4 regions of the Nonomuraea sp. NBC_00507 genome follow, and region 2 is predicted to be linked to each of the others. Evidence: riboswitches for the same ligand, from Rfam matches in the RefSeq annotation. Region 2 holds a riboswitch; each other region holds the start of a gene.
What was found. A riboswitch is a leader RNA that binds a small molecule or an ion and turns the genes downstream of it on or off. The one in region 2 is predicted to bind cyclic di-AMP.
Positions count from the first base shown of each region.

Region 1: another riboswitch for cyclic di-AMP. It lies ahead of OHA25_RS43965 (glycoside hydrolase family 25 protein); the one in region 2 lies ahead of OHA25_RS10385 (C40 family peptidase).
Region 3: another riboswitch for cyclic di-AMP. It lies ahead of OHA25_RS49420 (CHAP domain-containing protein); the one in region 2 lies ahead of OHA25_RS10385 (C40 family peptidase).
Region 4: another riboswitch for cyclic di-AMP. It lies ahead of OHA25_RS26020 (coiled-coil domain-containing protein); the one in region 2 lies ahead of OHA25_RS10385 (C40 family peptidase).

Region 1 is NZ_CP107853.1:9,124,125-9,131,427, forward strand. Features, by position in the region: gene OHA25_RS43955 (Gfo/Idh/MocA family protein) at 1-526, opposite strand, end outside; gene OHA25_RS43960 (hypothetical protein) at 730-2,394, shown strand; gene OHA25_RS43965 (glycoside hydrolase family 25 protein) at 2,460-3,188, opposite strand; cyclic di-AMP (ydaO/yuaA leader) riboswitch at 3,203-3,338, opposite strand; gene OHA25_RS43970 (response regulator transcription factor) at 3,497-3,796, opposite strand; gene OHA25_RS43975 (hypothetical protein) at 3,935-4,507, opposite strand; gene OHA25_RS43980 (RtcB family protein) at 4,758-6,182, shown strand; gene OHA25_RS43985 (archease) at 6,209-6,610, opposite strand; gene OHA25_RS43990 (hypothetical protein) at 6,731-7,303, shown strand, end outside.
Region 2 is NZ_CP107853.1:2,027,098-2,034,400, forward strand. Features, by position in the region: gene OHA25_RS10380 (LuxR C-terminal-related transcriptional regulator) at 813-1,025, shown strand; gene OHA25_RS10385 (C40 family peptidase) at 1,030-2,073, opposite strand; cyclic di-AMP (ydaO/yuaA leader) riboswitch at 2,079-2,229, opposite strand; gene OHA25_RS10390 (amino-acid N-acetyltransferase) at 2,507-3,064, shown strand; gene OHA25_RS10395 (hypothetical protein) at 3,061-4,224, opposite strand; gene OHA25_RS10400 (RDD family protein) at 4,219-4,737, shown strand; gene OHA25_RS10405 (RDD family protein) at 4,847-5,335, shown strand; gene OHA25_RS10410 (histone-like nucleoid-structuring protein Lsr2) at 5,848-6,180, shown strand; gene OHA25_RS10415 (ATP-dependent Clp protease ATP-binding subunit) at 7,150-7,303, shown strand, end outside.
Region 3 is NZ_CP107853.1:10,304,184-10,311,486, forward strand. Features, by position in the region: gene OHA25_RS49405 (GntR family transcriptional regulator) at 57-794, shown strand; gene OHA25_RS49410 (cytochrome c biogenesis CcdA family protein) at 814-1,686, opposite strand; gene OHA25_RS49415 (redoxin domain-containing protein) at 1,717-2,301, opposite strand; gene OHA25_RS49420 (CHAP domain-containing protein) at 2,453-3,121, opposite strand; cyclic di-AMP (ydaO/yuaA leader) riboswitch at 3,135-3,279, opposite strand; partial or broken gene OHA25_RS49425 (hypothetical protein) at 3,699-3,743, shown strand; gene OHA25_RS49430 (sensor histidine kinase) at 3,751-4,110, shown strand; gene OHA25_RS49435 (response regulator transcription factor) at 4,107-4,643, shown strand; gene OHA25_RS49440 (hypothetical protein) at 4,714-5,121, opposite strand; gene OHA25_RS49445 (hypothetical protein) at 5,140-5,754, opposite strand; gene OHA25_RS49450 (hypothetical protein) at 6,149-6,556, shown strand; gene OHA25_RS49455 (glycosyl hydrolase family 28-related protein) at 6,750-7,303, shown strand, end outside.
Region 4 is NZ_CP107853.1:5,334,454-5,341,756, reverse strand. Features, by position in the region: gene OHA25_RS26045 (helix-turn-helix domain-containing protein) at 1-251, opposite strand, end outside; gene OHA25_RS26040 (ATP-binding protein) at 485-964, shown strand; gene OHA25_RS26035 (TetR/AcrR family transcriptional regulator) at 1,061-1,756, shown strand; gene OHA25_RS26030 (VOC family protein) at 1,746-2,687, shown strand; gene OHA25_RS26025 (DinB family protein) at 2,709-3,209, opposite strand; gene OHA25_RS26020 (coiled-coil domain-containing protein) at 3,246-4,235, opposite strand; cyclic di-AMP (ydaO/yuaA leader) riboswitch at 4,242-4,378, opposite strand; gene galT (galactose-1-phosphate uridylyltransferase) at 4,447-5,520, opposite strand; gene OHA25_RS26010 (DeoR/GlpR family DNA-binding transcription regulator) at 5,517-6,296, opposite strand; gene OHA25_RS61495 (50S ribosomal protein bL37) at 6,443-6,520, shown strand; gene OHA25_RS26005 (TrpB-like pyridoxal phosphate-dependent enzyme) at 6,557-7,303, opposite strand, start outside.

The DNA.
Region 1 (7,303 bases), 5.6 Mb from region 2:
GCAGCTCCACCCCGTGGATCCCCATGGTGACCATCGTCCCGCCGCCCTCGCCGGGCGTGTCCTGCCAGGCGTTGTAGCCGGTCGCCCAGATCCCCACGTCATGCCGTACGGTCGCCCGCACGGCCAGCACCTCGCCCCGATCGACCCGTGTTCCCGCGAAGGCCGGCGCGAACCGCAGCACAGAGCTGGACAGCACGCGGTCGTGGACCGGCAGCCGATCGAGCTGCTCCAGCTGGGCCCGGCTGGCCGCGGCAGGCTTGTTCACGAAGCAGGCCACGCCCGTCTCCAGCACCTTGGCCAGCGCCTGCGGCACCTGAGGGTTGGGCACGGTCAGCACCACCCCGTCGAGCGGGCCGGCCAGCATCTCGGCCAGGCTCCCCGCCACCTTCGCCCGCGGATGCTCATCGGTGAACCGCCGCAGCCGCTCCGGATCCTGCTCCCACACGACGAGCTCGGCATGGCGGGCCAGGGTGCGGGCGTCGGTGTAGGGATGGCTGGTGGCGAGCCCGGCGAGAGCGATGCGCACGGTCTGTTCTCCGTTTCCGGCGACGGCTTCGAGAAACTCAGACATCATGGCAGCTCGGGTCGCCGACACCGGGGCCTGCGATGAACGGGAGGACACGGCACCGCACAAAGAGCGGTCAACTACGGTGGCAGTCGTTGTTCAACGAGCGGTCTCCACACCCAGGGGTGGAAGCCCCGTGGTGGATGCGATGTATGGAGGATGCCGTGCCCCCGCTCATCTACGCCGATCGCGCTCCCGCAGCCACGCGATCACCGCGACGGGCACGGCTATGGAACGGCGTGATCACGGTGGCGGCCGCGGCCGTGATGGCCTTCGCCGGGTGGCAGAACCGCTGGATCAGCGACGATGGCCTGATCGCTGTGCGGACCGTCCAGCAGCTGCTGTCGGGTCATGGGCCGGTCTTCAACATCGGTGAGCGTGTCGAGGCCAACACCAGCACCGCCTGGACCTATCTGATCGCGTTGATCTCCTGGCTGACCCAGGGGGACGTGGCCTACGTCTCCGTGCTGCTCGGCCTGGTGTGCGCGGTCGGCGCCGTGACGTTCGCCGTCGTCGGCGCCATGCTGCTGCACGGTGGCTCGCGCTGGTTCCTGCCGGCTGGAGTGCTGGTCGTGCTCGCGTTGCCGCCGTTCTGGGAGTACGCGACCTCCGGTCTGGAGACCGGGTTGGCTTTTCTGTGGATCAGTGTGTCGTGGTGGCTGCTGGTCCGGGCGGCTTCCGGCGGACCGGTGCTGCCACTGGTGTTCGTCCTCGGTCTGGCGCCTCTGGTCCGGCCGGAGCTGGCCCTCGTCTACCCGATCTTCTTCGGCGCGTTGCTCGTCCTGCGGTGGCCGGGATGGTGGCCCGCCGCCCGCTGGTTCGCGATGTCCCTGGCCCTGCCGGCCGCCTATCAAATCTTCCGGATGGGCTACTACGGGCTGCTCGTGCCCAACACCGCCCTCGCCAAAGAGGCCGGCGAGGCCCGGTGGGCACGTGGTCTCCTCTACGCCGGAGACACCGTGCTGACCTATCAGCTGGTCGGCCCCCTGCTGGCGGTCATCCCGCTGTCCTTGTGGGCCTTCCGCACGCGCCGCGATCTCATCGTGTCGATGGCCCCGCTCCTGGCGGGGATCTTGATGCTGCTCTATGTCCTGCGCGTCGGCGGCGACTTCATGCACGGCCGGATGATGCTGCCGGTGCTGCTGCTTGTCCTGCTCCCCGCCATGGTCCTCCCCCTGCGTGCCGTAACCGCGCTCACGTGCACGGTCGTGACGCTGTGGGCCGTGGTCTGCGCCGTGGCATTCGACGTGCCGTACGAACAAGCCGTCGGGCCGGAGGGAATCGCGGACGAGCGCGGCTTTTACGTAGTCCAGACCAAGGACCCGCATCCGGTCACCGCCACGCCCTATGTTCGGGCCAGTCCGAACCCGCTGAGCGCCGCGCACGCCACCGGTCTGCATGTGCCGGACACGGTGCCGGTGCCGCTCCGGCCCGACCAGCCCGCACGCCTGGCCGTGGCAGGCAAGGTCCTCGGCACGCTGGGGGCGTCGTTCCCGCTGGACGTCCTCGTCGTGGACCAGCTCGGCTTGGCCAACGCCCTCGGCAGTCACATGGCGCTGGCGTGCGGGCAGCGGGTCGGGCATGAGAAGCCGCTTCCCGCCGCGTACGTCCTCGCCGACTACATGGCCCCCGGCACTCGGCTGCCGGACGAGCGGCTCCAGGCCGAGGTGCAGCGGATCAGGAGTGAGCTGGCCACCGGCCGGTTCCGGGATCTGCTCGACGCCACAAGGGCCCCGCTGACCCCGCGCCGATTCTGGGACAACCTGGTGGGCGCCCCTGCACGCACGGCCTTTCGCTTCTCCACCACGACTGCTCCGTGCCCATCATGAGGGGCTGATCCGGCCACGGTCGCGGCCCCGGTACCGGGGTCCGCGACCGGCGAGCAGGACTCCGGCTACTTCCGGCCGAGGGCGCGGAGCTGGTCCTGGCGCAGGGAGGAGACGTTCTGGTCCCACGGGTCGTCGGTGTACTGGTGGATGGCCCACGTCTTCCAGTGCGTCGGCGTGGCGACCGTGCCCTTGGCCTTGCTGTAGTGCGCCACCCACAGCGGGTACTCGCCCAGCCCCTGGCCGTACTGCTCGGCGAAGTTGTAGTTGGCGTAGAACAGCGGCGTGACTCCGGTCTTGGACTTCACCCGTTCCAGCCACGTCTTGGCCCAAGTGTTCACGTGCTCCGCTGACTGACCGTCCGTGGTCTCCAGGTCGAGGACGAGCAGGTCTCCGGCCTTGGCGGGCTGCGTGTCCAGCACGGAGAGGAAGAAGTCGGCCTCGGCGACGGGGTCGTTGGCCGGGTGCCCGAAGTGGTACGCACCGCGGACCATGGGAAGTTTGCCGACCTCCGCCCAGTGACGCGCGAACGAACTGTCGATGAAGTCGGTGCCTTCGGTCGCCTTGACGATGCCGAACTGGACGCCGCTGCCGGCCCAGTCGTAGGTGGATTCGTAGTGGGACATGTCGCGCCCCTCGATGAAGCCGTCCGCCTGTGCGGGACCCGCGAGACCAGCACCCGCCAGGGCGGTTACCAGAGCCAGTGACACGGTGGCCGTGATCTTGCGCAGAGCGCGGGAGGTGCCGGCGGCGGGGGTGTTGATCTTGGGGGCATGGATCGTACGATGCATGGCCATCGTGAAGGGGGTTCTCCTTGCTTCCATACCGCTTACCGGGTTAGCTGACGGGTTCGGGCGTGGAAGCTGCCCTACGGCATGGCATGCCGATTCACCCCAAGGGATGTGGGTCCCCGGTTCCGCGCAAGGCGGATTCAGCGGTCACAGGTCCGTCCTGTGATGCGTCTGGCGATGGTCGGGTAACGAACCGACAAGTCGGACGTATACCCCAAATACCCTATCTGGGTACATATCTGACATTAAGGCTACAAACGGATAGATTCCCAGTCAAGGGCTGGAAACGACGCTCTCCAACGTCCTCCACCTGCCTACAGCCAGCCGCGTTCCCTCGCCACCGCCGCGGCCTCGCTCCTGCTGCGGGTGCCGGTCTTGCCGATCGCCGCCGAAAGGTGGTTGCGCACGGTGCCCTCGGAGAGCCGCAGCAGCTTGGCGACCTCGGCGATGGCATGTCCGGCGCCGACCGCGACCAGCACTTCCCGCTCGCGCGCCGCCAGCGGGTTGATCCCGTGGATCAACGACTCGGTGGCAAGGACCGGGTCGACGACCCGGATGCCCCGACAGACCTTGCGCACCGCGTCGGCGAGGTCTTCGGGGGCGCGTCGCGTCAACGCCCCGGGTGCGCGCGGCGCTCTTCGGCTCCAGGCCGGGCAAGGTCGCGCAACCGACCAGTACGGCCACCTGGCAGGGCCTGATCCCAACGCTGTCGTGCGCTACGGCGCAGCCGGCTGGGGTCGTTTCATGAGCTGTCACAGGTTCCTGACGAAGGACTCCATGGCCGCCGTCACACGTGCGAGCACCTCCGCCGAGCCGACCGGGTTTCGCGTCTCCAGGCCGTGGTCGGCGCCCGGGACTTCCAGGTGCTCGACTGGGAGGGAACGGGCCACCTCAGACTTCCAAGCAGTGTCCGCGGTGCCGCCGACGAGCAGGGTGCGCGCCTTTGCGCGGCGCAATGCGCCGGTCACCTGAGGGTGATGCAGGAGCGGCGTGAGCCAGATCGCCGGCAGGTCGCGGTCGGCCGCGACCGAGGCGGCGAAGCTGGCCAGGGACTTACCCACCAGGAGCACGCGCCGGGCGTCGACCTCCTGTTCGACGTACCGGGTGACCTGGTCGATCACCCACGTGGGATAGTCGTCGGGCGGGAGGTCCGGCGGCTGCCACCAGACTTCCTGGGTGGTCCAGCCGTGTGCGGTCAAGACCGTCTTGGCATAGTGCAGCAGGGGCCGGGCCGGGACGTAGGCACGGCCGGGCAGCAGGAGGGCGACGCGGGCGGGGTCGTTGTCGGTCCTGGTCGGCCAGCCGAACATGCTTTCCGGATGCATACCCTCGAAGCTTAGGCTTCGGCCCACTCGGCCGTGTGCAGGTCCGGAGCTCCGATGGCTCGATCGTCACGCCTGCCGCGCGGTGGGTCGCGACGGCCGCCGTCAGCCCGAGCACCCGCGTGCCACGCCGGATGCGGGGCGTCAGCCCGACGTCGGTCAGGCGGAAAACAGGCTCACCTGGCATCGGCGGCGTTCCCCGGCTGGTGTGTGGGTAGGCGGGGCGGGAGGGCGAGACGGCAAGGTGACCGTGATGATGCAACTGGTCGAGGAGCGGCCGTACCGGTGGCGGATCGAGCCCGAGGGCGGCATGCGGGTGCCCGGCGTGGTCTTCGCGACCCGGGAGCTGCTGCCTGACCCGTCGGAGGATCAGGCGCTGGCCCAGGTCGCGGCGGTGGCGACCCTGCCCGGGATCGTGGAGGCCGCCTACGCGATGCCCGACATGCACTGGGGGTACGGGTTCCCGATCGGCGGCGTGGCGGCCACCGACGTGGCCGCGGGCGGGGTGGTCTCGCCGGGCGGGGTGGGGTTCGACATCTCCTGCGGCGTCCGGCTGCTGCTCGCCGACCTGCACGTGGACGACCTGCGGCCACGCCTGGACAAGCTGATGGACGCCCTCGACGTGTCGGTTCCGCGCGGCATGAGCAAGGGCGCGGTGTGGCGGCTGCACAGCCAGGCCGAGCTGGAGAACATCCTGGCCGGCGGCGCCCGGTACGCCGTCGAGCGCGGCCACGGCGAGCCCGGCGACCTGGAGCGCTGCGAGGACCGGGGCGCGGTGGCCGACGCCGACCCGGCCGGAGTCGGCTCCCGGGCGCGGGAGCGCGGGCTGCAGCAGGTCGGCAGCCTCGGCTCGGGCAACCATTTCCTGGAGGTCGAGGCCGTCGCCGACGTGTACGACGAGGAGGTCGCCGAGGCGTACGGGCTGTGGCGGGGCCGGGTGTGCGTGATGATCCACACGGGGTCGCGCGGGCTGGGCCACCAGATCTGCACCGACGCCGTGAAGACCATGCAGGCGGCGATGACCAGGTACGGCATCCGCGTGCCTGACCGGCAGCTGGCCTGTGCGCCGGTCGAGTCGCACGAGGGACGGGCCTACCTCGCGGCGATGGCGGCGGCCGCCAACTACGGCAGGGCCAACCGGCAACTGCTCGGCCAGGCCGCCCGCCGGGCCTTCGACCGCGTCACGGGCCACGGCGACCTGAGCCTGCTGTACGACGTGTCGCACAACCTCGCCAAGCTGGAGACCCACCAGGTGGACGGCGGGACGCGGCAGCTGTGCGTGCACCGCAAGGGCGCGACGCTGGCGCTGCCACCCGGCCACGCGGACCTGCCGCCCGATCTGCGGCCGTTGGGGCAGCCGGTGCTGGTGCCTGGGTCCATGGGGGTGGGGTCGTACGTGCTGGCCGGCGTGCCGGGCGGGCCGGCGTTCGCTTCGGCCTGCCATGGGGCCGGTCGCCGGCTGAGCCGCCACCAGGCGGTCAAGACCACCAGGGCGGCCACCTTGCGAGCCGAGCTGGAGCGTGCCGGGATCGCCGTACGCGGGGCGTCGCCGCGCGGGCTGACCGAGGAGACGCCGCAGGCGTACAAGGATCTGGACGCGGTGGTCGAGGTCTGCGTACAGGCGGGCCTGGCGCGCAAAGTGGCCAAGCTGGCGCCCGTCGGCGTCGTGAAGGGCTAGCCGCTCGCCGCGCAAGTCCCGTGGGGCTAGACGTCGACCACGACGTGTGCCCGCCATGTCCCGTCTGTCTCCCCGAAGCGCACGTGGTGCGCGGTCACCGCCTTCGGCATGGCGCCGACCTGCTCCACCGACTCCGCCGGGACGGTGGCCAGCCGCAGCCCGGCCGCGCCGGGCGACACGTCCACGACCAGGCGGCCGTGCACCTCGATCTGGTAGATCACCTCTTGCAGCACCTCGACGAGCAGGTCCTCGTCAGTCTGTGCCGTCACCGTGAGGTCCACGCCGTCGCCCGGCGGCGCGTCCCGGATGTCGGCGAAGCTCTCGACCAGGCCCCGCACGGCCTCGGCGAGGCATTCCTCGCAGCTGTCCCCCCACGCCTCCACCGCGATGTCCGCGGTGTGCGGCATCGCGCGATGGCCTCCGCTCATATCGCCACTCCAGCAGCATGCCGCTTTTGTCGGAATTCTCTCTCCGTCAAGGGTTCCCCTCGTTTCGGCTCGTAGTCGGCACGGGCGTTTGCCGCCTCGGCCGCGGGTAGGCGGCACGGCATGATGGACGTCGATGAGAAGCGCCGCCTGGTCCGGGGGCTGTTGCGCGAGGTGGGACGCGGTTTCGCCGAGCCGCATGGGTTCCCGGTGACCAACAGTCCGGGACGGCTGTTCCAGCTGCTCTATCTGTCGATATTGCTGCGCCGCAGCGACGACTACCACGTGGCGGTGGAGGCGGCCCAGCGTCTGCGCGACCGGTGGGACACTGCGCAGAAGCTGGCGGCCTCGCCGTACGAGAAGCGGGCCGAACTCCTCGGCAAGGGCGTGCGGCGGGGCACCGCGGAGGTTCTCGGCGAGCTGGCCCAGACCGTTGCCGGCCGCTATCGCCGATCCGCAGGCGCTGTCCGCGGCGCGCAAGCTCGGGGCTGGGCCGCACCCCCGAAGACCTGGCCGAGCTGGCGGAGTATGAGGAGTCCGAGCAGTTCGGGTGGCTGGTCGGCGCGCTGGCCCAGATCGATCTGGACCACCGCCACGAGGAGATCCGCGCCCTCGCCCGCTCAGCGCTCTCCACCAGGCCGTGAACCGCGGGTGGATCCCACTCATGGTGCTGGTCGGCTACACCTTCGGGCCGAT
Region 2 (7,303 bases):
AGGAGATCGTCGCCGGCGCGCCTGCCTGATCGCGATGAGGTCGCGGAAGTAGGCGCCAAACTTTCTTCTGGCCCGGCCGGTTTCCGATACGAGCTCTTCTGTAAGCATCGGGTCAAGGCTGCGAGCCAACATTTCGCTCCAGCCGCTGGAACATTCACAGTCCTCTGGAGGCACCCCGAGCATCTCGGTGATGACCATGGTAGGCGAAGCCGGAAACCAGCTCCGTCTCGTCCGGTAATGCGCCGATCAGCTCGGTGGCGATCACCCCGATGCGGGAGCGGAGCCGTTCGACTATGCACGGCGTGAACGCCTCGCCGACCGGAGCGCGCAGTCTGGTGTGGTCGGGTGGGTCCGTCCAGAGGGCCGATTCAATGGGCTGACCTGGGTCTCTTCCGTACAGAGGGTCGGAGCCGTGGCCGAAGCGGAGCATCGCTCCGCAACGTTCGTGGGTGGCGGCGACGAGCGGCCCGCGCGGGTGCGGAAGATCGCCCCGCGAGCGCTCAGCTCGCGGTAGCGCGCGTCTGGCTCGCGCAGAAAGTCCGGATCGCTCGGATCAAAACCAGGACGTCTGCCAGGCTCATCCGTCCCGGGCCGGGGCCTATTGGACCGTTCTATAGGATCGCTCATTGCGCCGACGGTCTCGTCGCCATATGGCGAGTTCGTCACATATAACGGATCATGTCAATAGTGCCCGTCAAGTGCGAAGATTCTGGCGCTTGACGACCTTTCCGGGATGCGTTTACCGTCTGCGAGACGAGCGGCTTTGGCCCGTTGTGAGGTCCGAGTTCTGCTGTTGGGGGGGAGGGCTCCCGATGGATGTGCTCACTGAAGGCGTCGAGCTGAGCCATGCGGATCTGGCGTTGCTGGCGGAGCTGGCCAAGGGGGTTACGGTCGATCGCGTGGGGAGACGTTTGGAGATCAGTGGGCGGACAGTACGCCGGCGGTTAAGGGGCATCTGCGACCGCATCGGCGTGGCCACGGCCATTGAGGCCGTGGCCTGGGCGGCGCGGCGTCAGCTGATCTGACGCCTCAGTCGGCGATGCGCACCGCGCCGGCGTACGGGCGGTTGGCGATCGAGGCGATGTGCACGACATCACCTGTGCGCGGGGCGTGCACCATCATGCCCCCGCCCAGGTAGATGCCGACGTGATGCAGGTCGCTGTAGAAGAACACCAGGTCGCCCGCGCGTAGCTCGGACCTGTCGATGTGCCGGCCCGCGGTCCACTGGTCACCGGTGTAGTGCGGCAGCGAGATGCCGACCCGCTGGAAGGCCGCCATCACCAGGCCGGAGCAGTCGTAGGAGCTGGGGCCCTCGGCGCCCCAGACGTACGGCTTGAGCTGCTGCGTGAGTGCCCACCTCGCGGCCTGGGCCGCCTTGCCGTTGCCGGGGATCGGCAGGTTGATGTGCACGCGCTTGCCGGCCCGGCCGGCCTCTCCCATGGCCCGCCTGAACAGGTCGCTCTCGGCCTTGGCCACCAGCTTGGTGATCTTGTCGCGCTTGCCGTCGAGGTCCGCGACGATCTTCTGCAGCTCCTCCATGCGGGTCTTGGCGCCCGCTCTGGCGCGTTCGGCGGCGTCCATGGCCTTGGCGAGCTGGTTGACCTGCTCGGCCTGCTGCTGCTCCAACGCGTACGTGGTCGCGGCCTGATCGAGGAACTTCTCGGGGTCGGTCGACGAGGTGAATGCCAGCGCCCTGCTCAGCCCACCGGAGATGTAGGCGTTCTGAGCGAGCAGGGCGGCCTTGGCGCGCTTGGCGGCGAGGTCCGCCTCGCTGCCGGCCAGCGTCTTCTGGGCGGCGTCGGCCGCCTTCTGCGCGACCTTGTATTTCTCCCGCTGCCCGTTGTACTGCTCCGTCAGCGTCTCGATCTCGACGTGCAGCTTCTCGACCTGGTCGGAGAGCTCCTTGAGCGAGGGGTTGGGATCCGCGGACGCCGGAGCGGCGGCGGGGATGGCGATCAGGAGCGCGGCCACTGTGATGCTCACCACGCCGAGGCGGCGTGCGAGCCAGGCCCGTTCCGGAGGGCGGGCATGCCTGCCCGCCGACTTCCTCCCACGGCCGTGCGTACGCTTCACCAACCAGCTCCTCTCATTGACGCCTACCGGGTTAGCTGACGGGTTCGGGCCGGAGCAGCCCTACCGAAGAACTCGGATTCACCCCGATGGTGGCGTGCGAAGCTCGCCACCGGTGGATCCCCGGCTCCCCATGCGGGAATTGGGCGTGTCTCCCGCGTGCGCCACGCGGGGAACGTTGTCGCTGGACACTAATGCACTCCGGGTTCGTGCTCAACCAGAACTGCTCGATCTGTAGAGGTTTCACAACTGGCGGGTCACAAGGTGATCTCGTGATCAGCCATGCAGGAGAGACCTTATGTCCCCTTTGTCATTGCTTCTGCCGAACGCCGGAAGACGCCGGGCTCGTGTCCATGTGGCTCGTGGCACGTCACAGGATGGGGCCAGACATGGGAGTTAGGACCGAACCGTAATGACATCTGTACTCTGGAGAGCCATGGAACAGGTGGCCGAACTGACGACGCCGGAGACCGCGGTGGTGGTCCGGCGTGCCCGCACGCCCGACGTGCGGAGGATCAGGCGCCTGGTCGACACCTATGCGGGCGCCGGCCCCCGGCTCCTGGAGAAGACCACAGTGACCCTGTACGAGGACGTACAGGAGTTCTGGGTGGCCGAGCGGGGCGGGCAGGTGGTCGGGTGTGGCGCGCTCCACGTCCTGTGGGAGGACCTGGCCGAGGTTCGCACGGTGGCCGTCGATCCTGAGTGCCGGGGCATGGGGATCGGCCACCGGATCGTCTCCGCGCTCATCCGGCAGGCGAACGATCTGGGACTGCGGCGTGTATTCTGCCTGACTTTTGAGGTCGACTTTTTCGCGCGGCACGGCTTCCGCCCGATCCAGGGCACGCCGGTCTCGCCTGAGGTCTACGCCGAACTGCTGGCTTCGTACGACGAGGGTGTGGCGGAGTTCCTCGACCTGGAGCATGTGAAGCCGAACACCCTGGGCAACACCCGCATGCTGCTCCACCTGACATCGGGTGACGCTGACCTTGACTAGCTGGAAAGGTGATTGTTGATACCTATGTCGATACGTTGGGCAGCACAGGGCATGTGTCCTGACACGTGCCACATGCGCACTCGAAGCGAGGTGACACGGTGAGCACCGGACAGCCGCCGTATCCACAGGACGAATCGGGCGAGAACTCTGCACCCGGAAATCCCCAGTACGGGCAGCAGAACACGGGCCGCCACCCCGGCGAGCCCGACCCCGACGTCACTGTGGTCGGCTACCGGGCGGACGACGCCTATGGCCAGCAGCCCCCATACGGCCAGCAGGGCTACGGACAGCAACAGGGTTATGGCCAGCAACAACAGCAGTACGGCCAGCAACCCGCCGCCGACGCCCAGTACGGGCAGCAGCAGGGCTACGGCCAGCAGCCGGATTACGGTCAGCAGGCGCAGCACGGCCAGCAGGGCTACGGCCAGCAACAGCAATACGGCCAGCAGCCGCAGTATGGTCAGCAGCCGCAGTCGCAGCCCGACTACGGCCAGCAGCAGGGCTACGGTCAGCAGCCGCAGTCCCAGCCGGGCTACGGCCAGCAGCCCGGCTATGGTCAGCAGGCTCAGTCCCAGCCCGACTATGGGCAGCAGGGCTATGGCCAGCAGGCGCAGTCCCAGCCGGGCTACGGCCAGCAGCCCTCCTCCGGGCAGTACGGCGCCCAGCAGCCGCAGTATGGCCAGCAGCCCCAGGCGCAGCCCGACTACGGCCAGCAGCAGGGCTACGGTCAGCAGGCTCAGTCCCAGCCCGACTACGGTCAGCAGCCGGGCTATGGCCAGCAACCGCAGTCGCAGCCGGGCTACGGTCAGCAGCAGGGCTACGGTCAGCAGGCGCAGTCCCAGCCCGACTACGGCCAGCAGCAGGGCTACGGTCAGCAGGCGCAGTCCCAGCCCGGCTACGGCCAGCAGCAGGGCTACGGTCAGCAGGCGCAGTCCCAGCCCGGCTACGGCCAGCAGCAGGGCTACGCTCAGCAGCAGCAGGGCTACGACCAGCAGGGTTATGGCCAGCAGGCGCAGTCCCAGCCTGGCTACGCCCAGCCTCAGTACGGCCAGCAGCAGTACGGCGACCAGCAGTACGGCCAGGCCTACGGGCAGCCGCAGCAGGCCGCCTATGGCCAGCCGGGCTACGGCCAGGCCTACGGGCAGCCGGTCGGCGTGCAACCTCCTGGCGCACCGGCTCCGCTGGCGGAGTGGTGGCAGCGGCTGGTGGCGAGGATCGTCGACGGTGTGATCTTCGGCGTGGTGATGGGCCTGGTGTCCTTCATCTTCGGGCTGTTCCTGGTCGCGAGCTACAGCTCGACCACCGGGGCGAGCACGGGCCTGTTCGGTTCGTTCGTCATCGGCATCCTGATGTCGGTCGTCCTCACCCTCGTCTACGTCGGCTACGACTTCTTCATGCACAAGATGAAGGGTCAGACCGTCGGCAAGATGATCATGGGCATCAAGGTCGTCCAGGTCGGCGGCCCGGTGCCGCCGGGCGGCATCCCCAACGACGTGGCGCTCAAGCGCGCGCTCGTGACGTGGGGCGGCTACATCTTCTACTGGATTCCCTTCGGAACGCTCCTCGGTCCCCTTCTGTGCGGCCTGAACGGCGCCTCCATGCTGTGGGACAAGCCGCTGCAGCAGACGTTCGCGGACAAGTTCGCGCGCACCGTGGTGGTGAAGATCAAGTAGTCCTCCCGCACGTAAACATAGGGGCCGGCTTCCCGCCGGCCCCTATGTTTTGTCCGCGGGGCCGTACCAGAATGGGACGGAACCCCGAGCCGGAGGCGAGGTGGAGGTTATGGCCGGGACGCCGCCATGGGCGATCTCGCTGCCGGCGGAATGGTGGGAACGGCTCGCCGCCCGCCTGATTGAAGCGCTCGTCTTCGGGGTCTTCTATTACATTCTGTTCATTGCGCTCTGGGCCATCTTCCGAACTGTCGGGGTGCTGGAGGTGTTCGGCGGTCGCCTGCCCGGCGTGTGCGCGTGGTTCGGGGCCGGACTGGCTTATGCCGGCTACGACTGGCGGGCCCATTTCAGGCACGGCAGGACGTTCGGCAAGGCGATCATGCGGATTCGCCTGGCCCCGGCGAAGCTCACGCCGGGAGCGGCGCTCAAACGATCCCTGGTCTATCCGGGGCCGCTCATGCTCATGGGCATTCCAGTGGTCAATCTGCTGGCCGGAATGCTGCTGTTCGGCGTCGGGCTGCTCATCCTGATCGACAAGCCGCTGGAGCGGGGGCCGCATGACAGGCTGGCCGGAACGCGCGTGGTAAAAGATCTTCGCTGAGCCTTCCGGGGCCTGCGCCGACGCCTTATCGCAAAATTTTCCCTTGATCCGGTAAGGAGCCTGGAGAGACTGGCATTAGGCTATGGGGCGTCCGGGTTGCCGGATGTTGGCGCACCTGCCGCACGCAGGGCATCTGTGTGCCGCTATGGTCGGGTGAGGGCGGTTGTCGCCTTGCTCATGAGGACCGTCGCGCTCCTCCGGGGCCGCGCACGCGCTCATATAGCGCCCCCGAAACCCCGCTAGCCGTGGAGGCGAGGACGAATGGAAGCCCTAACAGACGTATTGTCGGCGCTCATCCCTCCGGTCGTGGTCGGTGGAGCCTTCATCTTTGGCGTAGTGAAGTTGGTCCGCGCCGAGGGCCCCAGGCGGCACCGTAACGGCGAGGAGCCGGCCGAGAAGCAGAACTGATCGGCTAGTCAGCCGAATCCCCGCAGCGCTGAATTGTCTCAGGGCCTTTCCGGGTATATGTTTGGGCAGGCGAATGAAACAATGCCCGCGAAAGGATTGCGTACATGGCCAAGCAGATCCAGGAGATTCTCATCGATGACCTCGATGGGGGCGAGGCCAATGAGACGGTGAGCTTCGCTATTGACGGCTCCTCCTATGAGATTGACCTCAGCGACCTTAACGCCAAGAAGCTGAGGGACGCGCTCACGCCTTTCGTGCAGAACGCGCGCCGGGCAGGTGCCGTGGCCACGCGTCGTCGTGGCCGTGGCGGGAGCCGTGCGATGAGCCGCGAGAAGAGCTCCGAGATCCGTCAGTGGGCCAAGGCCCACGGGCTCCCGGTCAGCGAGCGAGGCCGTATCGCCTCCACGGTCGTCGAGAAGTACGAGGCGGCTCACTGATCGAGCCAACTCACGACCATGCGCTTATGATGTTCGCCTTGGACCCCGGCGGCCGCCATAAGCGCATGATCGTCTCTAGGGTGTTCCGAATGCCGGAACACCAAGTGGATGATCTCTAACTCCCCATATGCGGGCGTTTTGGCCGTGTGTTGTGGACCATGTCCGGCGTCGTTTCACCGACAGGTGTCCGCATATGTGATGGTGTCGCGCTCCGCGCGCCCGAATGGTGAATCCCCGCGATGGCCCGTTCCAGGAGAGCGGTGCTTGCGGATGGCGGCACGGCGTTGCCGGGATCGAGCCGCCGGAACATACGTTGAATGAGGTATGCGAGCCGCTCATCGGCGTTGAGTAAAACCTGAGACCGGCTCTAATCCGGGATCTCGACTCCCGCGCGTGTGACACCGGGCAAAACCCGCTCCCCCGGGCATGCGCCGCACAATGCCGGAGCTCCCGAGGTGCATCCTGCCGGGAATGCCGTGACCACTTGGACAGTCGTGCCTGATGAGGTCGGTAACCCGGCTGACCGGATGAGGATTTCATGAGAGTGCGGTAGGTGCCGTGTCCTGTTCAGGGCGTAGTGCGCGCACTTGGCCAACCATTGCGTGGGGACATAGGATGATTGCGTAACAGATACGGACGTGGCATCGGAGATGCGCGGGCGCGGGCCGGCTGACGCCGGTCCGCTCGAAGCGTCCGGTGGCCGGCGCGTGTTGATCTGCTTACGCCGCGGACGGCAATTTAGTGCTGCCGACGTGAAGCACCCTAAACATCGTTCGCTTGCGGCGTATCGGGAACACGTCACCCCCGAACAGTAGTTGGATGGAGGGTGAACGCCCTGCTCTCGGGGAACGTGTCTGCTATAGAGCGTGTCAGCGGCGAGTGGGCACGGTTCGCCGAGCCAGGGCTAGCATGCGGGAGGACGGGACCGGATTTACCGGCCTGACTGACCGCTCTGTGAGGAGCGACGAGATGTTCGAGAGGTTCACCGACCGAGCGAGGCGTGTTGTCGTCTTGGCCCAAGAAGAGGCCAGGATGCTCAACCACAACTACATCGGCACTGAGCACATTCTTCTTGGTTTGATCCACGAAGGTGAGGGCGTTGCCGCCAAGGCTCTGGAGAGCC
Region 3 (7,303 bases), 4.4 Mb from region 2:
TTTGTCCTGACATCATTGCGTAACGTCATATACATGAACAGAGGTACACTCGCCTCGTGGCCGTTCAAGTGGGTGTGACGCTCGATCGCTCTTCCCCCGTGCCCCTCTACCACCAGCTCGCCGAGCAGCTCCGCACGGCGATCGCCAGCGGCCGGCTCCAGCCGGGCGACCAGCTGGAGAACGAGCTCGCCCTGGCCGAGCGGCTCAGCCTGGCGCGCCCGACAGTGCGCCAGGCCATCCAAGAGCTCGTCGACCGCGGGCTCGTGCTGCGCCGGCGCGGGATCGGCACCACGGTGGCCAACCCCAAGGTGCACCGGCGTGCCGACCTCACCAGCCTTTTCGACGACCTCACCCGTGCCGGCGGGCAGCCCTCGACGAGCGTCCTGCGGCACGAGCTGGTGCGTGACGAACGCGTGGCCACCGCGCTCGACCTCCCGGCCGAGACCGAGCTGCTCTCATTCGTCCGGCTGCGGTTCTCCGGCAACCGGCCGCTGGCCATCATGCGCAACTGGCTGCCTCCCGCGCACTACGACATCAGCCGGGAGGATCTGCAGGAATCAGGCCTGTACGCGCTGTTGCGCGAACGCGGGGTGCGCCCCGTCGTCGCCGCTCAGTCGATCGGAGCCCGCCCTCCGACCTCGTCGGAGCGGCACCACCTCCGGCTCGAGCCCGCCGAGCCCGTCCTGACGATGACACGCACCGCCTTCGACTCCGGGGGCAAAGCCGTGGAGCACGGCGACCACTGCTATCGCGCCCAGGACTACAGCATCGAGGTCCTGGTCGACCAGCGCTGACGAGCGCCGGCGAACGCTTTTAGTCTTCGGAGCGGTGCGCGTTGCGCCGTGCCAGGCGAGCGGCCAGAGCGACTGCGCCGAGCACCGCGAGGATGACAGCGACCCAGGCCACGCCGAGGGATTCCAGCCACCGCGCGAGGGCGCCCTGCACGGCGGTCGCGGCGTCGACGATCGCGTCGCGGGGGGAGGCGCCCGCGAAGACGCGCAGCTCGTACCAGCCGTAGTAGGCGACGTACAGGCCGGCCGGGATCAGCAGTCCGCCGCTGATGCGCGACACGTACGGCAGCACGGCCCGGGTACGGGCGACCACGGCCGAGCGGGCCAGCGCCACCGCCAGCGACAGCGCGGAGACCACCAGGCCCATGCCGATCCCGTAGGCGACGAAGACCATCAGGCCGCCCAGTATCCCGCCGGCGGCCAGCGAGGCGGAGGTCACCGCGAGGAACGGGCCGATGGTGCACGACAGCGAGGCCACGGCGTAGCTCAGGCCGTATCCGTACAGCGAGGGAAGCGAGGCGATGGGACGGCCGGTGGCCAGCCGGGGCGTGCGGATCAGCAGCTCCCGCCCGCTCAGCAGCCATACGCCGAGCCCGGTCAGGGCCAGGCCGATGAGGATCGTCACCCACGGCAGGTATTGGCCCACCGACACCGCCAGCGGGGTCACCACCAGGCCGAACACCCCGAAAACCGTGACGAATCCCGCGGTCATGGCCGCCCCGAGCAGCAGAGCGCGCGCCACCGGCCCGCGCGACGACACGCCGCCCGCCGGGCGGGTGTCGTCGTCGGCCACGAGCATGGTCAGGTACGCGGGCAGCAGCGCGAACCCGCAGGGATTGAACGCCGCCACCAGGCCCGCGGCCAGGGCCAGCGCCAACGGCACGTCACCGATCATGTCCGGCTCCGGCTCGGCCGCGGCGCGGCGTCAGGCGGCGAGCAGCTTGGCGACAAGGCTATCGAGCTCATCGGAGTCGAGCGGGCCGGAGGCTTTCGCGGTTGTTCCGTCCGGTTTCATGAACACGAACGTGGACTGCTGGGTGATCCCGAGCCGGGTCCACACCACGCCCTTCTCATCCGACAGGTGGGCGAGGTCGCCGGTCCCGGTACGCCGGACGAAGTCCTTCATCGCCGCCTCACTGTCCAGGCCGGCGACCCCCACGAACGCGACGTCGGCGTACTTCTTGGCAGCCGCCTTGACGGCCGGCGCCTCCGACTGGCACTTGGGACACCACGGCGCCCAGAACCAGAACACGACCGGCTTGCCCGCCAGGCTCGCACCGTCGAAGGTCTGCCCGCCCAGTGTGGTGGCGGTGAACTTCAAGGCGTCGGGAACCCGCGCGTCACCGGACGCACCGGGCGTGCCAGATGCCGTGGTCGCGGGAGCCGGGGTGGCCGTCGCCACGGTCGCCGACACGGGCGCATCACCCCGGACCGTCTCAACGGCCCCGCCGCACCCGGCGATCAACAACCCCGCCGCCACGAGGACGGCCATCACACGAATTCTGCCCACGTCGTGAGGATAGGCCCAGGCCGCGGGCGCGAATCTTACGAGCCGATGACAACACCGATCTTGCGCGCATTGATAGGCAGGCACACATGCGACGGGTGGTGCAGGACCCTGTCCTGCACCACCCGTTATTTTCTGGCGACCTGCCTTGGGGTCAGGCCTTGTACTCGGGGTAGCCGTAGCCCACGACGTGGGCCTTGGGCCGGATGCGCTGCTCGACCTTGCCGTTTCCGGTGTTGCCCTCGATCGCGGTGATGGTGCCGTCGCCGTTGTCCTTCTTGACCATGCCGACGTGGTCGATGCCGTCGGTGCCCTGGCCGTTCCAGTCGTAGAAGACGACGGCGCCGGGCTTGGCCTCGGTGCCCCAGTGCTTGTTGGCCTGGAACCACTTGGCGTAGCTGACGGTGTAGGCGTCCCAGCCCATCGTGGGGCGGGCGCCGGCCTGCTCGCCGACCCAGGAGATGAACATGGCGCACCACGGGGCGTTGGCGTAGGCCTGCAGGCTGCCGCCGTCGCGGGCGACGGTCTCGGCTGCCCGCGGGGAGGACATGTACCAGCTGTGGAACGGGGTGCCGCCGCCGGCGGCGTTCTCGCTCACGCCGATCTGCGACTCGGCGATCTTCAGTACGGTGTCGGCGCTCACCTGGCCGGCGCCCTTCTGCGGGATGGCCTGGGAGGCGGGGAGGTTGGACCGCGCGGGTTGCGTGGACTGCTGGTCGGCGGCGAAGGCCGGGGATCCGGCGACGACCGTCGCGGCCATCCCGGCGGCGACCAGGGAGAGGCTTGCGGACGTCAGGGCACGAGCGAAGACGTTCTTGGCCATGGGTGAAAAATGCTCCTAGCTTCCATGCCGCCTACCGGGTTAGCTGACGGGTTCGGGCGTGGAAGTGCCCTACGGGGCGCTCGTGTCGAGCGCGCCGATTCACCCCAGATGAAGTGGGTCCCCGGTTCCGCAGATTGCGAATTCGGCGGCCGCGTCATGGTCACGGACTCGAATGTCCATGCCGATGAGACGCGGTCTCGGCAATACGGAGGACGTTACGCGGCACTGCCAGGCGTACGCCCTGAGTCCTCTAACGTAAGCGAACGGCATAGAAAGATGCAAACCCCGATGGGGAGCAGGCAACAGAATGCCCTATGAGATAGGCGATCGGGGCGAAATCCTTTACCTACTCCCACCCATCGCCGGGGTTTGTCAGAGCGCTTTCACTCGGGCGCGTCGAAAGAGGGCACCCCTGGGCCGGGTGGCGGCCTTGACCCGGCAGCAGTCGCTCGCGCTGCGGGAGCGGGCGATGCGGCTGGAAAAGGAGCAAGAACTGGCAGCCGAGCGGGCGGCCCAGCACGAGCGGGCGAGGATCGCCCGGGACATGCACGACATCCTCGCCCACGCGGTCAGTCTCATGGTGGTCCAGGCGGAGTCCGGCCCGCTCGCCGTACGCACCCGGCCGGAGCGTGCGGAGGCGGCTTTCGAGGCGATCGCCGCCAGCGGCAGAGACGCCGCTCGAGCTGTCGCACGACGTCGAGGTCGCCGCGTACCGGATCATCCAGGAGTCGCTCACCAACGTCGTCAAGCACGCCGGCGCCGGCTCGGCGGAGGTTCACCTCGCGTGGGAGCGCGACGCGCTGCGGGTCACCGTCACCGATGACGGCCACGGCCCGGGGCCGGCCGACGCGGGCGGCCAAGGGCTGATCGGCATCAGGGAGCGGGCGGCGGCGGGCGGCGGGGACGCCATGTTCGGGCCCGCGCCTTCGGGCCGGGGTTTCCAGGTCTCGGTACGGCTCCCGCGCGGGCACGCGGAGGTGGCCCGATGACGATCAACGTGGTACGCGCCCACCAGCCCCAGGTGCTCCTCCTCGACATCCGGATGCCGCACATGGACGGCATCGACGCCGCCCGGGTCGTGTGCGCGGAGACGGACACCCGCGTCCTGATGCTGACCACTTTCGACCAGGACGACTACGTCTACGACGCCCTCCACGCCGGGGCGAGCGGCTTTCTGCTGAAGGACGTGCGCAGGGACGACCTGGTGCATGCCGTCCGGGTGGTGGCCGCCGGGGAGTCGCTGCTCGCACCGGCCGTGACCCGGCGGCTGATCGACGACATGGTGTCCAAGCGGCCCAGGAGACGACCCGTCGGGCTCGACCTCCTCACCACCCGGGAGCGGGAGACGCTGATGTTGCTCGGTCGCGGCCTGTCCAATGCGGAGATCGCCGCGGCGTTCGTCGTCAGCGAGCACACGGTGAAGACCCACGTCAGCAACGTGTTCGCCAAGCTGGCGGTCAGGGATCGGGTGCAGGCGGTCATAGCGGCGTACGAGTCGGGCCTGATCCAGCCGGGCGGCTGAGCCCGAACACGCCCCGGCTCCCGGCTGGTACGAATCGACCGGCCGGGAGCCGAGGCGGCAGCGGAGAATCTCAGGAGACTCTTAGGTAGAACGCGGCGTCGGCCGGGTATCCGTAGGAGGCTTGGCTGCGGACGGCGATGGTGTTGTGCCAGTCACCGCCGCACGCACGGGACCCGCGCTGCACGGACAGCGAGCGGGGGGACCAGTGTCGGCCCACTGCCCGGGCGTAGAGCTCCTCCGCACCGTCCAGGTCGACGCCGGGCTCCACGACGACACAGTAGGTGCCTCGGTACGCTCGCCAGACGTCGACGATGTTCCTGCTCCTGATGATCGACCCGTCCGCCGACACCACGGCCGAGGCCTGGGTGTAGCCGTAGCCGTGGCCGTGGCCGTGCGGAATGTCCGCGAGGGCGGGGGCCGGCGCCAGGATGGCGGTCGCGGCGAGCGTGAGTGTGCAGACGCGCTTGATGCTTTTCATCTCAGTGTTCCTTTCTGGTCAGGCGATGACGAGGTCGAAGCCGCCGTCGGCGAGATGGCCGGTGCTGGGGTTGTAGACGTTGACGGTGACGGTGTTGTGCTGGCCGCAGGTCGCCCACGGGCTGCCGTAGACCGGCGACGGGTGACGGTGGCCCGGCCATCCGTGCTTGTGCCACCCGTTGCGGTGGCCCGGGTTCCGGTAGACCGGCGACCCGTTCCGGTGACCTGGCGACGGGTTCCGGTAGACCGACGAATCGTTCCTGTAGTCGGCCGAATCGTTCCTGTGGTCCGCCGACGTGTTCCTGTAGACCGGCGAATCGTTCCTGTAGACCGGCGACGTGCTCCCGTAGACCGGCGACGTGCTCCCGTAGACGACGTGGGCGAGCCGCAGCGCCTGGCGGGAGGAGACCTGCATCAGCGCGTCGTTCACGTCCACATGGTGGGAGACCTGGACGCAGTACCGCCCGAGGCCGGCCCGCCATGACCTGATGACGTTCTTGCCGCTGATGAGCGTGCCGCCGGCGTCGACGGTCGCCAGGGCTCGCGCGTACGGGGCCCTGCGGTCGGCCTGAGCGGCTGGGCCGACGGCCATGACGAGACTGGTAGCGGCCAGCGTGAGGCCGGCCGCGAGCATGCCACGAAGCATGGAAGTTCCTCTCGATCACATAGGGATAAGAGCCACGACAGAAAGTAAGGTCGTGGAGGCCTCCGAGTCGCGAGCCACCCCGCATCGGACGATCCAAAGATTCTTGGCCGATCGCTTCCGAACCAGTGGCCCGTATCGGGCGTCGCAACCGCCTCTTTCCCCGCCGCTTGTCCCGCCGTTCCGGGACCTTGGCTGTTGGAGCGCGCTTTACCCCGGGCGACGGAGCGGGCACATTCGAGCGCGGTTCCCCGGCATCCTCAACGGCCAGGACTCGCGGGATATACGCCAATAAATGTTGACCTGTGCACTTTCCTGATGGTTAATCAGGAAGGGTGTGCCGCTTTCAACGGGGGAAGCGGCGGTTCATGGCCATGGGGGAAACATGACCAAGCGTCTTGTCGGCGTGCTCTTAGCGGCTACCGTCGCGACCGGGGTCCTCGCGACGCCGGCGTCGGCGTCCGAGACGGGGACGACGGCTCGTCCGCATCTGCTCGACTACAAGATCTACTTCGGTAAGTGCGAGGACACCTGCCGCATCAAGGTGCGGATCAAGAACGTCTCCCGCACGAGGCTCTATGACGTCAGCCTGAACGCCCGGCTCTGGGTCAACGGCACCAAGGTCGGAGCCTGCTACGACTACGTCGGCAGCATCCGTCCCAAGGCGGTCCGCTGGGCCGGGTGCACCGTACGATCGGCGAAACTCGCCCGGCTGTGGACCCGCTACCTCGACGGCGGGATCGACTTCAACACCAAGACCAAGACCAACGTCCACTACGAGTACTACTCGTGACCAGCGAGCCAGGGGCCGATCTCCTCGGCCCCTGGCCGCCAGGAACGAAGACACATCCGATGTATCGCGGACCTCGCCACGTTTCATGCAAGGGTCGTTCCGGGCCTTAGGCGGTTGACAGTCCTGACATTCTGTGGGATCACCATCAAAAGATCCCACCTTTGAGTGGAGTGCTCGACCCCCGAGGAGCACCATGCGTCAGGACCTTGCCAAGCTGAGCCGCCGGACACTCGTCGGCGGCGCGGCGGCGGCCATCGCCGCGCCCGCGCTCGCGAGCGGAACCGTGGCGGCCGCCCGACCCGCCCGAGCGTCGGGCCGGCCCGCGGATGCGGCGTCGGCCGCCCTGCTGGACCAGTGGGCGCAGGCGCCCGGATCCCACCCGCTGATTCCCGACATCTCCCGCGCCGGTTACCGCCTCGGAGCCCGTCCGCCGCGGCCGGACGTCGTGACCAGGGTGACCGACCACGGCGCTCGCGCGGACGGGACGACGGACTGCGCCCCGGCCTTCAACGCGGCGCTGCGCGCGGCCGGGGAACGGGGCGGTGGCGTGGTGCTGGTGCCCCGCGGCACCTACCTGCTGTCATCGCCGGTTTTCGTGCACTGGTCCAACGTCGTCCTGCGCGGCGCCGGGCGTGCGGCCACCGTGCTGCACTTCACGCGGACGCTGGACGACGGCTACCGGCCGGCCCGGCAGTCCAATGGCAACAGCCGCTGGTCGTGGACCGGCGGGCAGGTGTGGTTCATGGC
Region 4 (7,303 bases), 3.3 Mb from region 2:
GCGACCAGGTCGAGCACGGCGGAGCGGGCCTGCTGGTCCACGACCCCGTACAGAGTCAGCAGGTCGGCCACGTCGCGTTCTTTGAACCCCACTCGGCCCAGCTCCATGCGGCTGATCTTGGATTCCGAGCCACGGATGAGGTGGCCGGCCTCCTCACGAGTGACGTTCTTCGCTTCCCTGAGCTTGCGCAGCTGGGAGCCCAGGAGGATGCGCAGCGCCGTCGGCCCGGAACCCGGCTGGTTCTGCGTCACTTTGCCTCCTATCAAGGTCCGCACACACAGTGACACCACATCGCCTTGAATGACAAGGTCTCAACCTCGTGTCCGATTCCGGGATCTATGCCCAAAAACGGTGTTTGCTATTGCACATTGCAGCTGCACGTGCATTTGGGTCTTGCAGCCGCAGCGGTCGTGACCCATGATGGCTTAGTGCATATTGGGCCAAACATGCACTAACCAAGGCTGAACGGGGAGGTATCGGCGGCATGGTGGAGGATCCTCTGGCCACTGCCGATTGCCTGCAGATCACCCGCGAAGTGGGCTTCGACCATCTGCTCTCGGGCGGCGGCAAGCCGTACACCACCGCGTGCCCGTTGCCCTTTCAGGCCGACTCTGTGAAGACCGCCAGGGACGTGACCCGCTCCACACTGCAGGGCTGGGGACTGCACGACCTGAGCGACGACGCCGCGCTCGTGGTGTCGGAGCTGGTGACCAACGCCGTCAGGTACGCGATGTACGCGGCCGGGCGGCGGGAGATCGAGCTGCTGCTCATGCGGGTCGCGCCGCACGTGCTGCTCGCGGTGGCCGACCCCAGCGACGAGGTGCCGCGGCCCAAGGAGCCGGATTTCATCTCCGAGAACGGGCGCGGCCTTTACATCGTCGAAACGTACAGCCAGTGCTGGGGCTGGGACCCCCTGGCTCGCGGCGGCAAGGCCGTCTGGGCGCTGTTCCGCACGGAATCCTGACCCAACCTTTAGATCACCTGGTACGACGTCTCCGCGTTCTCTCTCGTGACCAGAGTGCTAAATTGGTCATCGGTCAACAGTCACGAGGAGGCCTTTGTGGATGCCGAGCACCGCGGGCGGGCTGACCGGATCCTCGACGCGGCCAAGGAGCTGCTGCTGCGCTGGGGATACCGGCGAGTGACGATCGACGAGATCGCCAAACGCGCCGGGGTGGGCAAGGGCACGATCTACCTGCACTGGCGTACCCGCGAGCAGTTGTTCTTCGCGGTCGGCGCCAGGGAGGCGGTGGCCATGCTGGAGGCGGTCGTCGCGGGCATGCGGGCGGATCCCGACGAGATCGCGCTGCACCGGTACATGCGCCGGTTCTTCCTGGAGGCGATGCGGCGGCCGGTGCTGCGGGCGATCTTCACCAGGGACGCCGAGATGCTCGACAAGTTCCTCGCCAGCCCGGCCAGGAAACCGCTCGAGGGCGCCAAGCTGCTCGCCTCGCGGGACTACCTGGGCGTGCTCGCCCGGCACGGGTTGCTGCGGAAGGGGCTGCGGCCCGAGGACCTGGACTATCCGCTGCCGACGATCGTGTTCGGGTTCTTCGCCGTCGAGCCGCTGCTGCCGGCCGAGGTCACGCTCGGCCTGGAGGAGAAGGCCGGCGTCCTGGCCGACACGTTGCGCAGGACGTTCGAGCCGGAGCCGCTGCCCGACTGCGCGCCGGCGGCCGAGCGGGTGATCGAGATCTTCGAAGGGCTCTCCCGTGACTTCCGTGACGCGGCTTATGGAGGCGGCGATGGGACATGACATCCGTGGGCTGCACCACGTGGGACACGTGGTGCATGACATGGGGCAGGCGCTCGAGCGATACCGGCGGATGGGGTTCGCGCTGCCGGGGCCCGCGTACCCGGTGGTGGGCGAGCCGCCCGAGCCGGTCGGGGTGGGCAATACGCACGCGTACCTCACCGGCGGCTTCCTCGAGCTGGTCACCGTCGCCGGGGCGGGGCGGGTTCCCGGCGACGCGCGGCTGATCCCGCTGCGGGCGCCCGCGGAGCGGCTGCCCGCGCTCAAGGAGGCCGTCCGCGGCACGGCTGCCAACCTGGAAGCGTGCCTGCGGCGCTTCGAGGGTGTGCACATCCTGATGTTCGACGCACTCGGCATCGACGGCGCCGCCGCCCGGCTGACGGCCGGCGGCGTCGGGCACGGCGGGGTGCAGGCGGCCCAGCGGCCGATCGAGACGGCGGACGGGGTGCGGATGGATCCCGTCCGGTGGCTGGAGATCGACGGCTCCGGGCCGGGGCTCGTGCCGGAGGGACGGGTCGGGCTGGCGGAGAACGCCTCCGCGCATGAGGCCGCCGACCATCCCAATGGCGCGGTCGAGCTGGTCGAATGCGTGTTGTGCGTGGCCGACGACGAGCTGGACGAGGCCGAGCGGCGCTATGAGCGTTATGTGGGACGTACGGCATCGCGGGACGGGCTCGTGCGGACGTTCGCGCTCGGCGACGGCGGTGCTCGCATCACTCTGGTCGGCGCGTCCGGGCTGGACGTGCTGTTGCCGGGCGAGAGTGCGGTGGCGCTGCCCGGGTTCGCGGCGTACGCGGTGGCGGTGCGGGACGTCGCGGCCACCGGGCGGTTCCTGGGCGAGGCCGGGATGACGGTCGGTGAGACCGCCGCGGGCGAGATCTTCGTGCCCGCCCGCGAGGCGCTCGGCACCGCGATCGTCTTCCGTCAGGGATGATGGCGGAGCGGCAGGGGACCGTTATTCGCCGGTAACGCCGTCGATACGCTCGCGTAGAAGATCGGCGTGACCGTTGTGGCGGGCGTACTCCTCGATCATGTGGACGAGGATCCAGCGGTGCGTGCAGTCCCGACCGTTGCGGTCGCCGACGGCGTCCAGCGGCGTGGCGGCCGAGATGGCGCGGGCGCGCTCGATCTCGTCCTGCCACGTGGCGAACGCCTCCTCGGCCGAGGCGGTGTCGACGTCGTTGAAGTCGGCGTCGTTGTCGCGGTCCTTGTCCCACAGCTTGGGGATGTCCTCGCCGTTCAGCACGCGGCGGAACCAGGAGCGTTCGACGTGCGCCATGTGCCTGACCAGGCCGAGGAGGGACAGGGTCGAGGGCGGGGCCGAGCGCAGGCGCAACTGCTCGTCCGACAGGCCCGCGCATTTGACGGCGAGGGTGGCGCGGTGCCATTCGAGCCAGTTGTTGAGCACCGTCAGCTCGTCGCCGGTGAGGGGTGGTGGGGTGCGGGAGTCGATCATGAGCCCTGACTTTACCTTCGGCCTGGTGTGCGGCTTTCAGTGCATGGAGATGTGCACGTGGTCGAAGTGGTTCTCGGTGATGCTGCCGCGGTCCGACATTCCGCTCCAGCCCGAGCCGTGGTTGATGCGCTGCTTCCAGATCACGTACTTGATGCCGAGCTTGTCCATGTTCTTGATCGCCCACTCCGCGATCCGGTCGCCCAGCGCGAGGTTCGCGGCCGACGGCATCGAGCCTCCGGTGCTCATCATGAAGTCGCAGGCGCGTCCGAGCGGGTGCTCGCCGCCGGAGCCCGAGCGGAAGCAGCCCACCGTGTACGGCAGCGAGAAGTTCTTGCCCACCTGCTCGCGCATGAGCCGGGTGCGGGGAGTGATGTTGTCGGAGCCGGAGGGAAGCTCGGGAGCCCAGCTGCCGTCGGATTTGCGGCCGGTGCCGTACGGCACGAGGTCCTGGAGCTTCTTCTTGATGTCCTCGATGACGTCCTCGGCCTCGTCACGCTGCTTGTCCACCTGGGCCGCGTCCCCGCGGATCTCGGACGCCAGCGCGGCGGCGTCCTTGGCCGCCTTCTCCTTGTCGTCGCGGGCCTTGGCCACGCCCTGCACGAAGGCCTGCTGTTCGACGGTGAGCTGGTTGAGCACGGCCGCGCTGCCGCCGCTCGCGGGCAGCATGAAACCCGGCACCGGGGGGTTGCCGTTCTGGTAGCGAAGCCGGGCGATCTCGGCGACCCGCTGCTCGGCCGCGGCCAGCGTCTGCTCCGCGGTGGCGAGGCGCTCATTGGCCGTCTTGGCGGCCTGCTGGGCCTTGGCCAGCTCGACGCGCTTGAGGTTGTACTGCTCGATGAGCTTGTCGACCTTGCTGTTGAGCTGCTTGAGCTGGGCGCGGAGCTCGGACTCCGTCGGTTTGGGGGCCGCCGACGCCGAGGTCGCCGGGAAGAAGGCGACGGCGGCGGCGGTGATGAGGCTGATGGCAAGACTCGCGAGGGACGGCGAAGGGAGCGGAGCTCCCGAGCGAATCAGGGCAGCCGCCACGTAGATGTTTCCTCTCCCTCTGCCGGCCGGGTTAGCTGACGGGTTCGGGCATGGGAGATCCCTACCACCGAAGTGGATTCACCCCACGTGCGATGGGTCCCCGGCTCCCGGGCAACTCGCCCGGGATTAGGCGGGCACCGGCCGTTACGGCCGGTGCTTATCGGGATATTAGTGGTAGATCCCGAGTCATGCGACCTTAAGTAGAAATCTATTAGTGATCTACTCGTGATCGAAGCATGCGTGCGGCCTCCTCCGGCAGCACGTCGTTGACGAAGGCCCCCATCGCCGACTCCGACCCCGCCAGATACTTCAGCTTCTCCGGCGCCCGCCTGATGGTGAACAGCTCCAGGTGCAGGTAAGCCAGCTCACGGCCCTTCCGTACCGGCGCCTGGTGCCAGGCCGCGATGTACGGCATCACGACCCCGAACAGCCCGTCGAACGCCTTCAGCACCGACGTGTACAGCGGCGCGAACGCGGCGCGCTCCGCCTCCGTCAGCGCCGCAAGGTCGGGCACCTGCCGGTGCGGGTAGAGGTGCACCTCGAACGGCCAGCGCGCGGCGGCGGGCACGAAAGCCGTCCACAGCTCGTTGGCCGCCACCACCCGCGTGCCGGCGGCGCGCTCGGCGGCCAGCACGTCGGCGAACAGGTTTCCCTTGTAGCGAGAGGCGGCGCCCAGCTGCAGCTTGGTCCGCGGGGTGACGTACGGATAGGCGTAGATCTGGCCGTGCGGGTGCGCGAGCGTGATGCCGATCTCCGAGCCCCGGTTCTCGAAGCAGAAGACCTGCTCCACGCCCTCGATGGCGGACAGTTCGGCCGTGCGGTCGGCCCATGCCTCCATGACCAGCTCGACCTGGGCGTCAGACAACCGGGAGAAGGACGAGGAGTGCTCGGAGGTGAAGCAGACCACCTCACAGCGGCCCACGGCCGGACGGACCTCACTCAGCCCGCCCACTTCCCCATAAGTCCCGATATTTTCGGCAAAAGAGGGGAAGCGGTTCTCGAACACCACCACGTCGTAGTCGTACGCCGGGATCTCCGTCGAGCGCGTCTCCGACGACGGGCACAGCGGGCACTCGGCCGCCGTGCCGGTCGGCTGGTGCGTCCGCGTCTGCCGGTGCCCCGCGATCGCGATCCACTCCTCGGTCAGCGGGTCGTAGCGCAGCTCAGAGGCCACCGGCCGGGGGTCCAGCGACCGCCGGTCGATCGCGCTCCTGTCGGCGTCGTCCCGCCGGTCGAAGTAGATCAGCTCTCGGCCGTCGGCCAGGTTGGTGATGGTGCGCTTCAAAGCGAGCCCTCCGCGATGATCAGTTCCCCGGCCGTTTCGGCCAGATGCGTACGTGCTTCCTCCGGCAGCCCCGGGTCGCTGATGACCACGTCGGCCTCGCTCAGCTCGGCGATGGTGCTGATGCCCACCGTGTTCCACTTGGTGTGGTCGGCCGGGACGACCAGGCGGTTGGCGGCCGCCACCAGCTCCCTGTCGGTCTCGGACTCGAGCAGGTTGGGCGTGGTGAACCCGGCCCGCACGCTCATCCCGTGCACGCCGAGGAAGAGCGTGTCCACGTGCAGGCGGCGGATGGCGGCCACGGCCACCGGGCCCACTAAGGCGTCCGATGGCGTGCGTACGCCGCCGGTCAGCACCACCGTGCGGTCGGCGCGCGGATTGCGGTGGAAAACGTCGGCGACGGGGATGGAGTTCGTGATCACCGTGAGCTCGGGCACACCGATCAGGTGGTGCGCCAGCGCCCAGGTGGTGGTGCCCGCGGACAGCGCCACAGCGGTGCCGGGGCGCACCAGTTGCGCCGCGCAGCGCGCGATGGCCTGCTTCTCCTGCTGCTGGCGGGCGGACTTCGCGGTGAAGCCCGGCTCCTCGGTCGATCCCGGGCCGAGGGCGGTCGCGCCGCCGTGCACCTTTTCCAGCAGGCCCCGCTCGGCCAGCACCTCGAGGTCGCGGCGGATGGTCATGTCGGAGACGCCGAGCTCGCGGACGAGATCGGCCACCCGGACACCGCCGTCGCTGCGTACGCGCTCGAGGATCGCCTGCTGACGCTGCTGTGCGAGCACGCCTCCTCCTTCCAACAGATTCCACCAAATTATGACACGGATTAGTTCGGGGAATGTTAGGTCGGGTGGCGTCGCTTGCCTGGTTGGCGCAGGCGAGAGACGGTGAGGGATCAATGCCGTAGCACCCGATCATCGGAGGCGAGCGTATGGCCAAGCGCGCACGCAAGGGCAAAGCACGCAAGAAGAAGAAGGCTAACCACGGCAAGCGGCCCACCGCACGCTGACCCGGGTGGCCGCCTCTGCCCGGCGGCCACCCGATTTCACCCCGGTAGTTCGGTGAGGGCCTGGTCAATGCGGTCCTGCGGGAGGGTGTAGTCCTCCAGTTGCCCGGCCAGATGACGATCGTAGGCGGCCAGGTCGAAGTGCCCGTGGCCGCAGAGCGCGGTGAGGATGACCTTCTCCTCGCCGCTTTCCTTGCAGCGCAGCGCCTCGGCGATGGTCTCGGCGAGCGCGTGCGTGGGCTCAGGAGCGGGCACGATGCCCTCCGTCCTGGCGAAACGCACGCCGGCCTCGAAGCATTCGCTCTGGGATCGGGTGACGGCCTCGAACAGGCCCAGCTCGTACATGTGCGACAACAGCGGCGACATGCCGTGGTACCGCAGGCCGCCCGCGTGGATCGGGTCAGGCACGAACGAATGCCCCAGCGTGTGCATCTTGAGCAGCGGCGTGAGCCCGGCAGTGTCGCCGAAGTCATAGGCGTAGACGCCGCGGGTGAACGACGGGCAGGCGGCGGGCTCGACCGCACGGAACACGGTCGAGATCCGTCCCGCCAGCTTCTCCCGCAGGAACGGGAAGGTCAGGCCGGCGAAGTTGGAGCCGCCTCCCGTGCAGCCGATGACCAGGTCGGGCATCTCGGGAAGCTGCTCGAGCGCCTCCTCGCCGATCACCGTCTGGTGCATGAGCACGTGGTTGAGCACCGAACCGAGCGCGTAGCGGGCGTCGGGGGTCGCCGCGGCCACCTCGACGGCCTCGCTGATGGCGATGCCCAGGCTGCCCGGGGAGTCGGG